Regions from separate parts of the Allobosea sp. NBC_00550 genome, predicted to be linked through region 2. Evidence: predicted binding sites of a transcription regulator. Region 2 holds the regulator's gene; the other holds the start of a gene.
What was found. Region 2 encodes PhoB, which activates phosphate uptake and scavenging genes when phosphate is short. Its sites were predicted from a motif close to TGTCATNNANCTGTCAT; they were not measured.
Positions count from the first base shown of each region.

Region 1: the regulator PhoB is predicted to act here: its motif matches at 4,610-4,626, upstream of phnC (phosphonate ABC transporter ATP-binding protein).

Region 1 is NZ_CP102772.1:4,505,950-4,513,331, reverse strand. Features, by position in the region: gene NWE53_RS21620 (efflux RND transporter permease subunit) at 1-2,652, opposite strand, end outside; gene NWE53_RS21615 (efflux RND transporter periplasmic adaptor subunit) at 2,652-3,731, opposite strand; gene NWE53_RS21610 (TetR/AcrR family transcriptional regulator) at 3,810-4,574, shown strand; gene phnC (phosphonate ABC transporter ATP-binding protein) at 4,726-5,544, shown strand; gene phnD (phosphonate ABC transporter substrate-binding protein) at 5,621-6,550, shown strand; gene phnE (phosphonate ABC transporter, permease protein PhnE) at 6,694-7,382, shown strand, end outside.
Region 2 is NZ_CP102772.1:2,929,155-2,936,536, reverse strand. Features, by position in the region: gene pstS (phosphate ABC transporter substrate-binding protein PstS) at 1-741, shown strand, start outside; gene pstC (phosphate ABC transporter permease subunit PstC) at 988-1,944, shown strand; gene pstA (phosphate ABC transporter permease PstA) at 1,962-2,846, shown strand; gene pstB (phosphate ABC transporter ATP-binding protein PstB) at 2,887-3,693, shown strand; gene phoU (phosphate signaling complex protein PhoU) at 3,779-4,498, shown strand; gene phoB (phosphate regulon transcriptional regulator PhoB) at 4,510-5,208, shown strand; gene NWE53_RS14085 (SpoIIAA family protein) at 5,221-5,607, opposite strand; gene NWE53_RS14080 (LysR family transcriptional regulator) at 5,661-6,587, opposite strand; gene argH (argininosuccinate lyase) at 6,684-7,382, shown strand, end outside.

The DNA.
Region 1 (7,382 bases), 1.6 Mb from region 2:
CGAGAGCGGCACCGAGACCATGATCACGATGGGATCGACGAAGCTCTCGAACTGCGCCGCCAGCACCAGATAGATGAAGCCGAGCGCCAGCAGGAAGACGAGGAAGATGCTCGCGCCTGACTGCTTGAACTCGCGGCTCTGGCCGGAATAGTCGATCTGGACCGTGTTGGGCAGCACGCGCGCCGTCGCATCCTCCAGCACCTTGAGCGCGTCGCCGAGCGAATAGCCCGGCGCAGGCAAGGCGGTGATGGTGGCCGAGCGCAGCTGGTTGAAGCGCACGAGCTCCTTGGGCGCGACGGTCTCGTCGATCTTGACGAGGCTCGACAGCTGCACCACCGCGCCGTTGCGGCCCATCAGGTAGATCGACTGCAAGGCCTGCGGCGTGTTGCGCTCGGAACCGGCGACCTGCAGCATCACGTCGTACTGCTTGCTGTTCATGTTGAAGCGCGTGACTTGGCGCCCGCCGAGCAGCGTCTCCATCGTCCGGCCGATGACATCGACCCCGACGCCGAGATCGGCGGCGCGCTGCCGGTCGATCGTCACCTTGAACTGCGGCTTGTCGAGGATGAGGTTCGTCTCGACGTTCGACAGCACCGGAGAATCGGCGACCTCCGCCATCACCTGATCGACATAGGCCTTGAGCTGCGCATAGGGCTCCGACGAGCGCAGCACGAACTCGACCGGCTTGCTGTTGGCGCCGCCCTGGCCGAGCGAGGGCGGGTTGTTGGCGAACAGGCGGATGCCGGGGATCTGCCCGAGGTCGCGGGTGATGTCGGCGACGAGATCCTGCTGCTTGCGCTGGCGCTCCTCCCAGGGCTTGAGCCGGGCGAAGGCGATGGCGCGCGTCACGTCGGGGAAGCCGACGATGACGAGATAGGTATCCACCTCCGGGATCTTGCTGAAATACTCCTCGACCCGCCGGGCATAGTCCGCCGTGAAGGACATGGTCGCGCCTTCCGGAGCGACGCCGATGACGTTGATCGTGCCGCGATCCTCGACCGGCGCCAGCTCCGAGCGCAGATGGGTGAAGAAGTAATAGCCGCAGCCGGCGACGCCGACCGCGAGCAGGACGACGAGCGGGCGCACGCTGAGCGCGGCGCGCAGCGAGGCCTTGTAGCCCCGCGACAGCCCGTCGAAGCCGCGCTCCAGCACGTTGTACAGCCAGCTATGCTTGTCGTGGTGGCGCAGCAGCTTGGCGCACATCATCGGCGTCAGCGTCAGCGCGACGAAGCCCGAGACCAGCACCGCGCCCGCGAGCGTGAGCGCGAACTCGATGAAGAGCTTGCCGGTGCGGCCGGTCGAGAACGCCATCGGCGCATAGACCGCGACCAGCGTCAGCGTCATCGCCACCACCGCGAAGGCGATCTCGTTGATGCCGCGCACCGCCGCCTTGGTCGGCTCGATACCGTCCTCGACATGGCGATGGACGTTCTCAAGAACGACGATGGCGTCGTCGACGACGAGGCCGATGGCGAGCACCATCGAGAGCAGCGTCAGCGTGTTGACCGTGAAGCCGAGCGCATACATCAGCGCGAAGGAGCCGATCAGCGAGACCGGGATGGTCACCAGCGGGATCAGCGTCGCACGCAGCGAGCGCAGGAAGATGAAGATGATGAGGACGACGAGGACGATGGCCTCGACGATCGTCTGGTAGACCGCCTTGATCGAGCGATCGATGAAGATCGAGGTGTCGTAGGAGGTCGCGATCGACATGCCGTCCGGCAGGTCCTCGATGATGCCGGGCAAGGCAGCCTGGACGCCGCTGGACACGTCGAGCGGGTTGGCGGTGGCCTGCTTGACGATGCCCACCGTCACCGATGGCGAGCCCTTGAACCAGGCGGCGTTGCGCTCTTCCAGCGCACCGAGCTCGACCCGCGCCAGATCCTTCACCTTGACCGGGAAGCCGTTGGCGTCCTTGACGACGATCTCGCGGAACTGCTCCGGCGTGACCAGGCTGGTCTGCGACAGCACCGTGAATTCGCGGGCGCTGCTCTCGATCCGGCCCGACGGGATCTCGATGTTCTGGGCGCGGACCGCCGCCTCGATCTCCTGGACCGTGACGTTGTAGGCCGAGAGGCGCGAGCGATCGAGCCAGATGCGCATCGCATATTGGCGCTGGCCGAGGATGCGGACCTCGGCGACGCCGGTGATGTTCTGGACGCGCTCGGCGATGAAGCGGTCGGCGAAATCGGTGAGCTCGAGCGGGCTGTGCCGCGTGCTGGTCAGCGACAGATAGAGGATCGGCTGCGAATCCGCCTCGACCTTGGCGATGATCGGTTCGTCGATCTCGTCCGGCATGCGCCCGCGCACGCGGCTGACGCGGTCGCGCACGTCGGAGGCCGCGACGTCGGGATCGATGTCGGGGCGGAAGCGCACGGAGATCTGGCTGCGCTCCTGGCGGCTGGCCGAGGAGATGATCTCGATGCCTTCGATGCCGGCGATCGAGTTCTCCAGGATCTGCGTGACCTGGGTCTCGATGATCTCGGCGGAGGCGCCGCGATAGACCGTCTGCACCGAGACGATCGGCTCGTCGATATTGGGATATTCGCGGACGGTGAGGCGGCCATAGCTGACGATGCCGATCAGCATCACCAGCAGGCTCAGCACCGTCGAGAGGACGGGCCGGCGGACGAAGAGCTCGAACAGGCTCATCAGAGCTGGCTCGTCTGGACGGGCTTCTCCTTGATGGAGATTGCACTGCCGTCGCGCAAGCGCATCTGGCCGGCGGTGATGATCTGCATCTTGGGCGTCAGACCCTTGACGATCTCGACCTTGCCGGGCAGCCGCTTGCCGAGCTCGACGGCGACGCGGCGCGCCTTTCCGTTTTCGGCGACGTAGATCATCTTGCCGATGCCATCAGGCACCACGGCCATCTCGGGCACTACGATGGCGTTCTCACGCTGGTCGACGGTGATCGTCAGCCGGGCGAACAGGCCGGGCTTCAGGGTGAGATCGGCGTTGGGGATGTTGGCGCGCAGGCGGATCGCGCGGCCGTTGACGTCGACGACGGGATCGATCGCGAAGATCCGGCCGGTGAAGGTGCGATCGGCGACCGCATCGACCCGCGTATGCACCGGCTGGCCGGTCTTGAGGCGGCTCAGATAGATTTCGGGAACGCGGAAATCGACCTTGATCGGATCGATGTTGGTCAGGGTGATCAGCTGCTTGCCGACAGAGACATAGTCGCCGACGCTGACCGCGCGCAGGCCGACGACGCCGTTGAACGGCGCGACGATGGTCGATTGCGCGAGCTTCGCCTTGGCGAGCTGGACGCGCGCCTCGGTGGAAGCGAGCTTGGCCGTCGATTCATCGAGCGCGACCTGCGTGCCCGAGCCGCGCGACACCAGCGACTTCAGCCGGTCATTCGTGTCACGGGCGAGGCCGAGATCGGCCTGCGCCTGCTTCAGCTCGGCATCGAGGATCGCGGTATCGAGCTTGACCAACTCCTGCCCGGCCTTGACGCGCTCGCCCTCCTTGAAGCCGAGCGCGATGACGCGGCCGGCGATTTCGGGGGCGATGACCACGGATTCATCCGCCGCGAGCGTGCCGAGGGCCTCGACCTCCTCGTTGACGGTCATCAGTTCGATGGAGGCGACCTCGACCGGCACCGCGCGCGGCCCGGAGACCGCACTGGCCTGTGCCTGCTGCGTACCGGCGCGCTGGTTGCGGTAGGCGTAATAGCCGCCGCCGGCGAGCGCCGCGACTAAAACGAGGAGGAGAAACCGCTTCATAAGACTGGACGCTCCGATACCGCAGGACTATCTTAGACTGGACGGTCCAGTTTGATAAGAGGCCTAGTGGGCGGAAGCATGGCTGACACCCCCCTCCGCCGACACCGGGCGACCCTTCTCACCGACCCGGCGATTGCCGAGGCAAGACCCGTGCCGAAATCGCTCCGGCGAAACGGCGCCAAGGCTCGCCTGCTCGCCTCTGCTCAAACCGAGACAAATCCGGCCAAATCCCCTTCCGCCGAGCGTGCGCGCCCTGACAAGCACGACGCCATCACCCGCGCAGCCGCGGAAACCTTCCTCGCGGAAGGCTTCGAACGCGCGAGTCTCGACCAGATCGCCCATCGGGCCGGTGTTTCAAAACAGACGATCTACAGCCATTTCGCCGATAAGGAAGCGCTCTTCAAGGCGATTTGCACCGAGCTCACGGAAACGTTGACGATTCCGCTGCGCGAAAATTCTTCCGCGTCGAATTTGCGCAACACTTTGGTGCGCCTCGGCGAGGATATGCTGAAGATGATGCTGCGCCCCGCGGCGCTGGACCTGCATCGCCTCGTCGCGAGCGCAGCCCCGCGCTTCCCCGAGCTCGGCCGGGTGGCTTACGAGGCCGGCGCCAGGCGGATGCTGAACGATCTGGCAGCCCTGCTCGTCGCGCGATCACAAATCGGCGACGGGCTCTCGCGGCCGATCGGCCCGGCGCAGGCCGAGATGCTGGCTGAGCAGTTCGTCGGCATGCTGCGCGGCTTCCATCAGGCACGCGGGCTGCTCGGCGTCAGGCCGATGCCAGCCGCCAGGCGAAAGGCCTATGTCGGCGCCTGCGTCGACATGCTTCTGACCTCGGTCTGAGACGGCCCCGGCCGCACTCGCCCTACCCTGCCTGCTGTCACGCCGCTGTCATTCGCAGCCGATAGCTCTCGTCGCCATGGAGACGCGCTTGCCCCTCGGCCTTGGCCGCCGGGGCCGCGCTCATGCCCGTATCGTGCCCGAGAAGCCATCCATGCTGCGTATCGAAGCCCTGACCAAGCGCTTTGGCGACAGGAACGCCGTCGACAATGTCGCGCTGTCCATCCCGAAGGGCGAGATGGTGGGCGTGATCGGCCGGTCCGGAGCCGGCAAATCGACGTTGCTGCGCATGCTGAACCGCCTGGCCGAACCGACCTCGGGCCGTATCGTCTGCGAGGAGCAGGACGTCACGGCGCTGAAGGGCGCTTCGCTTCGGCGCTGGCGCCGCGACACGGCGATGATCTTCCAGCAGTTCAACCTCGTCGGCCGCCTGGACGTGCTGACCAATGTGCTGCTCGGCCGCCTCAACCATCGATCCGTCGCGCTGACGCTGGTCAAGAGCTTCTCGGAAGACGACAAGATCCGTGCTATCGCGGCTCTTGAGCGTCTCGATATGGGACATCTCCTTGCACAGCGCACCGAGACCCTCTCGGGCGGCCAGCAGCAGCGCGTCGCCATCGCCCGCGCGCTCGTCCAGGAGCCGCGCATCATCCTCGCCGACGAGCCGATCGCCTCGCTCGACCCACGCAACACCCAGGTCGTGATGGACGCGCTGTTCCGCATCAATCGCGAGGACGGCATCACCGTGGTCTGCAACCTGCACGACCTCGACATCGCCGCGAAGTATTGCGACCGGCTGATCGGCATGTCGGCCGGCAAGGTCGTGTTCGACGACGTGCCGCAGGCGTTGACCCGCGAGGTCGCGGCCGAGCTCTACGGCATCGAGGCCAAGGATGCCGGGGCCGAGGCGCTGGATGCGCTCGACGCCATCGCCGCCTCCGAAGCGAAGCGCGCCCGCCAGAAGATCGCCTGACGTCAAAGCATCGCCGGCGCGGCCCGGGGCCGGCGCCGCGAGAAGACTATCCCGACAGCAACCAGGAGCAGACCCAATGCTGACCCGTCGCCATACCCTCAAGCTCGCCGCCGCCGGCCTTGCCGCCACCGCCGCCCAGCCTTTTAGCAACGTTGCTTTCGCCCAGGACTGGAAGGCGAAGTATCCCGAGCTGATCTTCGCGATCATCCCGGCCGAGAACGCCTCGGGCGTCGTCGAGCGCTACACCCCCTTCGTGAACTACCTTTCGAAGGAGCTCGGCACCAAGGTGACGCTGCGCATCGCCAACGACTACGCCGCGATCATCGAGGGCCAGCGCGCCGGCAACATCCATATCGGCATGTACGGCCCGGCGTCCTTCGCCCGCGCCCGCATGACCGGCGCCAAGGTCGACGCCTTCGCGATCGAGACCAACCTCGACGGCACCAAGGGCTATCACTCGGTGTTCTACGTGAAGAAGGACTCGCCCTATCAGAAGGTCGAGGACCTCAAGGGCAAGAACCTCGGCCTCGTCGACCCCAATTCCACCTCGGGCAACAACGTACCGCGCTTCGTGCTCAACGGCATGAAGATCGAGCCGGAAACCTTCTTCTCCAAGGTCGTCTATACCGGCAGCCACGAGAACGCGGTGATCGCGCTGCAGCAGGGCACCGTCGACATCGCCGCCAACTGGTGGAACGACGAGCAGGAATCGAACCTCCTGCGCATGGCCCGCAAGAACATGGTCAAGGCCGAGGATTTCCGGATCATCTACAAGTCCGAGCAGATCGTGAACTCGCCGATGGCCTATCTCACCGACCTGCCCGACGACCTGAAGGCCAAGATCCGCGACGCGGTGCTGAACCTCGCCACCAAGGACAAGGTCGCCTTCGACAAGATCTATGAAGGCAAGCAGGGCCCGCTCGTCGCCGTCGACAACAAGTCCTACGAGCCGATCATCGAGCTGAACAAGTTCGTCGACGAACTCCGCAAGAAGAAGTCGTCGTAAGCAGCATCCGTCATGCCCGGGCTTGACCCGGGCATCTCTCGCCAGAGATTCTCAGGGCTCCGCGCTTCGCTTCGCCCGAGAATGACGCCCTTGTCCGGGGTCGGCGCCAGCCGGTCCCCGCGACCTCTCGGAAGCGCCTCTCCATGACACTCGCGATCGATCGCAACGACCCGGCCATCCGGGCCCATGCCGAAGCCTATCGGCAGGCGGCGACCGTCAAGCGCCGGCAGGCCTTCATCGGCGCCGCCGTCTTCATCGTCTGCGTGCTGCTCGCGGCGCGGGGTTCGGAGGTCGATCTCGGCAAGTTCGCCGAGAACATCCACCGCTTCCCGAAATACATCTTCGAGACGCTGCCGACACTGCGCCTCTCCAGCTTCGGTGCCGACCTCGCCGAATGGTACTGGGGCCTGAAGGGCTGGCTGAAGCTGCTCTGGCAGACCGTCCTGATCGCCTATGTCGGCACCGTGCTCGGCGCCATCGGCGCCTTCCTGTTCTGCTTCGCCGCCGCGGCCAATCTCGGCCGGTCCGCCTGGCTGCGCTTCGCAGTCCGCCGCTACCTCGAATTCTGCCGCACCGTTCCCGAGATCGTCTTCGCGCTGATCTTCGTCATCGCCTTCGGACTCGGACCCTTGCCCGGCGTGCTCGCCATCGCGATCCACACCATGGGCGCGCTCGGCAAGCTCTTCTCGGAAGTCGTCGAGAACATCGACCTGAAGCCGGTCGACGGCGTCACCGCCACAGGCGGCGGCTGGTGGCAGATCGTGCGCTTCGCCGTCGTGCCCCAGGTGCTCTCCAATTTCGCCAGCTACGCGCTGCTGCGCTTCGAGATCAA
Region 2 (7,382 bases):
GGCGGCGTCGTTCCGGCCGTCAACATCGCCGGCATCGAGCCGGGCAAGCTCAAGCTCTCGGGCGAGATCATCGCGCAGATCTATCTGGGCGACATCAAGAAGTGGAACGACCCGAAGATCGTGGCGCTCAATGCCGGCGTGACCCTGCCGGACGCCAACATCAACCCGGTCTACCGCTCGGACGGCTCGGGCACGACCTTCGTCTTCACCGACTACCTCTCCAAGGTCTCGCCCGACTGGAAGTCCAAGATCGGCACCAACCAGTCGGTCCAGTGGCCGGTCGGCATCGGTGGCAAGGGCAATGAAGGCGTCTCGGCTTCCGTCAAGCAGGTCGCGAACTCGATCGGCTATGTCGAGTACGCCTATGCCAAGCAGAACAAGCTCGCCCATGCCCTGGTGAAGAATGCCGACGGCAACTTCCCGGCTCCGGAAGAGAAGGCGTTCCAGGCGGCTGCGGCCAACGCCAACTGGCAGGAGCAGCCCGGCTTCGGCATCTCGCTCAACAATCAGAAGGGCGCGGAAGCCTGGCCGATCACCTCGGCGACCTTCATCCTCGTCCATGCCAAGCCGGAGAAGCCGGAAGATGTCCAGTCCGCGCTGAAGTTCTTCGACTGGACCTACAAGAGCGGCGACAAGCTGGCGAGCGAACTCGACTACGTCGCGCTGCCGGCGAATGTGAAGGACCAGGTCCGCGCCGCCTGGAAGGGCGTGACCGATACCGCCGGCAAGCCGATCTTCTGATCGCTGCCGCCGACAAGGCGAGGCGGGACATTCCCGCCTTGCCGATACATTCAGCCCTCATCCTGAGGAGCCGCGGTGCGCGGCGTCTCGAAGGATGGATCCAGAGTGCACGGGAGCCTCCTTCGGGACGCGCTCCTGCAGAGCGCTCCTCAGGATGAGGGCTGAGGTTGATCGGCGCCGGGCAACCGGCCGCAGACGACCTCGGCTACGACACCGGAGCTTCCGCGGATGACCGCAGCAACCGACATGACGAGCATTCCCGGCGCGGCGCCGATCGTCCGCAGGACGCCGAAGGCAGGCTTCGACCTGTTCTTCCGCAATGCCAGCTTCGCGGCGGCGCTGTTCGTCCTGGTGCTGCTCGCCGGCATCATGCTCTCGATGGTCGTCGGCGGCTGGCCGGCCTTCCGCGAATTCGGCCTCGGCTTCATCACCTCCAGCGTCTGGGACACCCAGAACGACCAGTACGGCGCCTGGCCGGCGATCGTCGGCACGCTCTCGACGGCGCTGATCGCGCTGCTGATCGGCGTGCCGCTCTCGCTCGGCATCGCCGTCTATCTCACCCAGCTCGCGCCGCCCTGGTTCAAGCGGCCGGTCGCCACCGCGATCGAGCTGCTCGCCGCCGTGCCCTCGATCATCTACGGCATGTGGGGCCTGTTCGTCTTCGCGCCGCTCTTCGCGGCCTATGTGCAGATCCCGCTCTCGAACATCGTCGAGGGCATCCCGATCGTCGGCACCGTGCTCTACTCGCGCTCGCCCTCGGGCCTCGGCATCTTCACGGCCGGCATCATCCTGGCCTTCATGATCGTGCCCTTCATCGCCTCGATCACCCGCGACATGCTGGAGCAGATCCCCTCCGTGCTGCGCGAGAGCGCCTACGGCATCGGCGCGACGACCTGGGAGGTCGTGCGCCATGTGCTGGTGCCGCAGGCCGGCGTCTCGATCATCGGCGCGGTCATGCTCGGCCTGGGCCGCGCGCTCGGCGAGACGATGGCGGTGACCTTCGTCGTCGGCAACGCCAACCGCCTGTCGAGCTCGATCCTCGATCCGGGCTCGACCATCGCCTCGCGCATCGCCAACGAGTTCAACGAGGCGATGGGCCTCCAGCTCAACTCGCTGATCGCGCTGGGCTGCATCCTGTTCTTCGTCACCTTCGTCGTCCTCGTCATCGCGCGACTGCTGGTCTCGCGGGTGAAGCGCTACTGAGGTCCCGGGAGATGAGCATGACCACTGCTTCCAAGCCGCGCGAACTGCCCCATACCCCCTGGGGGCGCGTCCGCCAGTCCCGCCGCACCGCCGACCGGCTGATGAAGATCATCGCCACCGGCTTCACCTTCTGCGCCATCTTCGTGCTCTTCTGGATCCTCGGCATGCTGGTGGTGAAGGGCATCGGCGGGCTCTCGCTCGCGACCTTCACCGAGGTCACGCCCGGCCCCGGCTCGCAGGGCGGCGGCCTCGCCAACGCCATCGTCGGTTCGGTGGTGCTGACCTTCCTGGGCATCGCCATCGCCACGCCGATCGGCGTGCTGGCGGGGACCTGGCTCGCCGAGTACGGCAGGCGCTCGAAGCTCGCGAACCTGATCCGCTTCATCAACGACATTCTGCTCTCGGCGCCGTCGATCCTGATCGGCCTGTTCGTCTACGTCCTGCTGGTCGAGCCGTTCCGCGGCTATTCCGGCTGGGCCGGCGGCGTCGCGCTCGGCATCATCGCGATCCCCGTCATCGTGCGCACCACCGAGGACATGCTGAGCCTCGTGCCCGGCCCGCTGCGCGAGGCCGGAGCCGCTCTCGGCGCGCCGCCCTCGGTCGTCATCACCAGCGTGACCTGGCGGGCGGCCAAGGCCGGCATGGTCACCGGCATCCTGCTGGCTCTTGCCCGCATCGCCGGCGAGACCGCGCCGCTGATCTTCACAGCGCTCAACAACAATTTCTGGTTCTCGGCGAGCCTCGTCGGCGGCGTCTCGAACCTGCCCGTGACGATCTACCAGTTCGCCTCGGCCCCTTACGAAAACTGGCAGCAGCTGGCCTGGGCCGGCTCGCTCATCATCACCATGTCGATCCTGCTGCTCTCGATCGTTGCCCGCCGCATCGTCAGCGGCGGCAAGTAGAGCTTGAATCCAACCCGGTCGCGTCTGATCCTGAAGGACCATGTCGATGCTTTCGACCCTTGAACTCTCCCCGCAATCGCTCGATGCCGAGGCGCCCGTCCGGATCGCGGTGAAAAACCTCGATTTCTACTACGGCGAGCACAAGGCGCTGAAGAACATCAACCTCGACTTCCGCGACCGGCACGTCACGGCGCTGATCGGCCCTTCCGGCTGCGGCAAGTCGACCCTGCTGCGCATCTTCAACCGGATCTACTCGCTCTATCCCGAGCAGAGGGCGACCGGCGAGATCCTGCTCGACGGGCGCAACATCATCTCCAACGATGTCGACGTGAACGAGCTGCGCTCGCGCGTCGGCATGGTGTTCCAGAAGCCGACGCCGTTCCCGATGTCGATCTACGACAACGTCGCCTTCGGCATCCGGCTCTATGAGAGGCCGCCTAAGTCCGAGCTCGACGACCGCGTCGAAGGCGCCCTGCGCCGCGCCGCGCTCTGGGACGAGGTCAAGGACAAGCTGAAGAGCTCCGGCATGGGCCTCTCCGGCGGCCAGCAGCAGCGCCTGTGCATCGCGCGCACCATCGCGCAGAAGCCGGAGGTGATCCTGTTCGACGAGCCGACCTCGGCGCTGGATCCGATCTCGACCGGCAAGATCGAGGACCTGCTGGAGCAGCTGAAGAGCGACTTCACCATCGCCATCGTTACCCACAACATGCAGCAGGCGGCCCGCATCTCGCAGTACACCGCCTTCATGTATCTGGGCGAGGTCATCGAGTTCGCGCCGACCAACACGATCTTCATGAACCCCGGCAAAAAGCAGACGCAGGACTACGTCACCGGCCGTTTCGGCTGAGCGGCGACGGACTTCTTTGTTTTATCGCATTTTCATCGCGCGAACCGGTGCCCACTTCGCTTGAAAATGCTTCGAGGATAACGCCATGACCGATCACATCGTCCGTTCCTACGACACCGATCTCGAGGGCATCCGCCGCAGCCTCGCCGAAATGGGCGGCATGGCCGAGCGCATGCTGGGCGATTCCACCGTCGCCCTGGTGCGCCGCGACACCGCGCTCGCCCAGAAGATCATCTCGGCCGACCAGCGCCTCGACAATCTCCAGCGCGAGGTCGAGGAGAAGGCGGTGCTGACCATCGCCCGGCGCCAGCCGCTCGCCAACGATCTGCGCGAGCTGATCTCGGCGATCCGCATCGCGGCGGATGTCGAGCGCGTGGGCGATCTCGCCAAGAACATCGCCAAGCGGGCCGTCGCCATCGCCGGGCAGTTCCAGCCGCCGCATCGCGCGGTCGTCGGCCTCGAGCACATCAGCCGCCTCGTCCAGGCGCAGCTCAAGGACGTGCTCGACGCCTATGCCGCCGGCAACGAGCAGAAGGCGCTCGAGGTTTGGCGCCGCGACGACGAGATCGACGCGCTCTACACCTCGCTGTTCCGCGAACTCCTGACCTATATGATGGAAGATCCGCGCAACATCACCTTCTGCACACATCTGCTGTTCTGCGCGAAGAACATCGAGCGCATCGGCGACCACACCACCAACATCGCCGAGACGATCCATTATCTCATCACCGGCGACTCGCTCGACGTGAACAGGCCGAAGCTCGACACGACCAATATCGAGGTCGAGGCGATCACGGGCAGCTGAGGCAAGACATCATGGCCGCACGCATCCTGATCGTCGAGGACGAGGAGCCGCTCACCCTGCTGCTGCGCTACAACCTCGAGGCCGAGGGCTTCGAGGTCGACAGCGTCGCGCGCGGGGACGATGCGGAGCTGCATCTGCGCGACCACACCCCCGATCTCGTGCTGCTCGACTGGATGCTGCCCGGCCTCTCCGGCATCGAGCTCTGCCGGCGGCTGCGCTCGCGGCGCGACACCGAGCGCGTGCCGATCATCATGCTGACGGCGCGCGGCGAGGAGACCGAGCGGGTACGCGGCCTTGCGACCGGCGCCGACGACTACGTCGTCAAGCCGTTCTCGCTGCCGGAACTGATCGCGCGCATCCAGGCGCTTCTTCGCAGGGCGAAGCCAGGTCACGTCGCGGGGCTGCTGGCCGCGGGCGATCTCGAACTCGACCGCACGACCCGGCGCGTCCGCCGCGCCGGCAGCGAGCTGCATCTCGGGCCGACCGAGTTCCGGCTGCTCGAATTCCTGATGCAGGCACCGGGGCGGGTCTATTCGCGCGCCCAGCTTCTCGATGCCGTCTGGGGCCGCGACGTCTATATCGACGAGCGCACGGTCGACGTCCATGTCGGGCGGCTGCGCAAGGCAATCACGCCTGCCAACACCAAGGACCCGCTGCGCACGGTGCGCGGCGCCGGCTACGCCTTCGACGAGACCTTCGCGCGCAGCTGACGCGCGCGATCGTCAGGCGTTGGGACCGCCCTCGATATCGCCGGCCCAGGCCAGCGCGGTGTCGTACTCCTCCGGCTTGAACGTGCGCACCGTGACGAAGGGGATCGCGGGGTTGAGCAGGTCGACGAAGGCGGCGAGCCAGCTCTTGTCGGTGACCACGGCCTCGCGGGGAAAACGCTGGAGCTCCCAGAGCTCGCCGAGGCTGTAGCGCGCATCCTTCCAGGCGGCTGCCAATGTCATGTCGGTGAACTCGGTGAAGTCGGCGAGGATGCCGATCTTCTCGTGGCGGCCAAGCTTCGCATCGATATCGGCCATGATCTGATCGAGATCGTCGGCTGTCAGCGTCCGCGACAGGCGATAGGCGCCGACATGGTCCGGGGCGGGCAGAATGGTGAGCATGTCTCCTCCTCGGCGAAGACAACGCACCGCCCGGAGGGAAGTTTCGCGGGGAATCAGTCTGCTGAAGAAGGCGCCCGTGTCGCGGCGTCGAACTGCCCGGCCTCGCTGAGCAACCAGGTGACGAATTCGTCGAGGCCGGGGCGATCCGGCTGGCCGAGCGGGCGGGTGAGCCAGCAGCCGGTCGCGCTTGTGAAGCCGAGACAGAGCGGGTTGACGAGCGCGCCGGAGGCCAATTCATCCGCCACATAGCAGCGCGGCGTCAAGGCGACGCCGAGCCCGGCGACGGCGGCGCTGGTAATCACGGAATAGTAGCCGTAGCGCACGGTGTGCTCGGGCACGGCTCCGCGCAGATCGTGGGCCTCGGTGAACTCGGCCCAGAAGGTCGGCATCTGATAGTGCTGGAGCAGTGTCATCTTCTGGATGTCGGCGGCGCGGCGGAAACCGCCCATGCGCTCGATCAGGCTCGGCGCGGCGACGAGGGCGACATCGCGGCCGAACAGATAGTGCGCCTCCCTGCCGGTCCAGGGCGGGACGCCGTGGGCGATATCGAGATCGGGCTCTTCGGTCTCGCTCTCGCTGACATAGTTGGTGAACTGCACGTCGACGCCTGGGTGAGCCTCGGCGAAGGCGGGAAAGCGCCCCATCAGCCAGCGCTCGCCGACGATGGCGACCATGTGCAGCCGGATCGGCCGGGCGACGGCGGAGCGCTCGGCCAGGCGCCGCGCGCCGCGATCCATCTGCTCCAGCGCCGCTTCGGCATAGGGCAGATAGATCGCGCCGGCTTCGGTCAGCTTCAGGCCGAGCGGGCTGCGATCGAACAGCACGGCGCCGAGATGATGCTCCAGCGAGAGGATCTGCTTGGAGACGGCGCTCTGGGTGAGGTTGACCGCCTGCGCGGCGCGGGCCGTCGAGCCCAGTCGTGCGACGGTGGTGAAGGCCCGCAGGGCGGTCGATGACGGGGGAGGCCGACCGGCGGCCATGGGGTATTCCTTTTCGGACTATCTCTGCGGAGATCGTTTCGTTTGCCGGCCTCTCGGTCAAGAGGCCATTCTTCCGCTAGGGGAGGAACGAGCATCATGAACCAGACGACCCGCCTGTGGGGCGGACGTTTCCGCAAACCGCCGGATGCGCGGTTGATGAAGCTCTCCAGCGCAGCCGGCGAGCACGCCAGGCTGGTGCCCCAGGATGTCGCGGGCGGCAAGGCGCATGCGGCCGAACTCGGGCGCGCCGGGCTGCTGACGGCCCCGGAACTCGACACCATCCTGACCGCCCTCGACGCGATCGCGCGGGACACGGTCGAAGGCCGCATCGCGCCGGGGCCGCAGGACGAGGACGTCCACACCTTCATCGAGCGCATCCTGACCGAGCGGATCGGCTCGACCGGTGCCAAGCTCAGGGCCGGGCGCTCGCGCAACGACCAGGCGGCCAACAACCTCAAGCTCTATCTGCGCGAGAAGTCGCGTTCGCTGGCGGCGATGCTGGCCGAATTGCTGACCGCGATCGCCGACCAGGCGGAATTGCACGCGGCCTCGGTCAGCCCCGGCTTCACCCATCTGCAGAGCGCCCAGCCCGTCACCTTCGGCCACTGGCTGATGGCGCATGGCCAGGTGCTGATGCGCGATGCCTCGCGCCTGAAGGATTGGGAAGCGCGCTCCGGCCAGTCGCCGCTCGGGGCGGCGGCGCTTGCCGGCTCCGCGATCACGCTCAATCCCGAGCTCAGCGCGCGGGCGCTCGGCTATGATCGGCCGTTCGAGAATTCGGTCGATGCGGTCGGC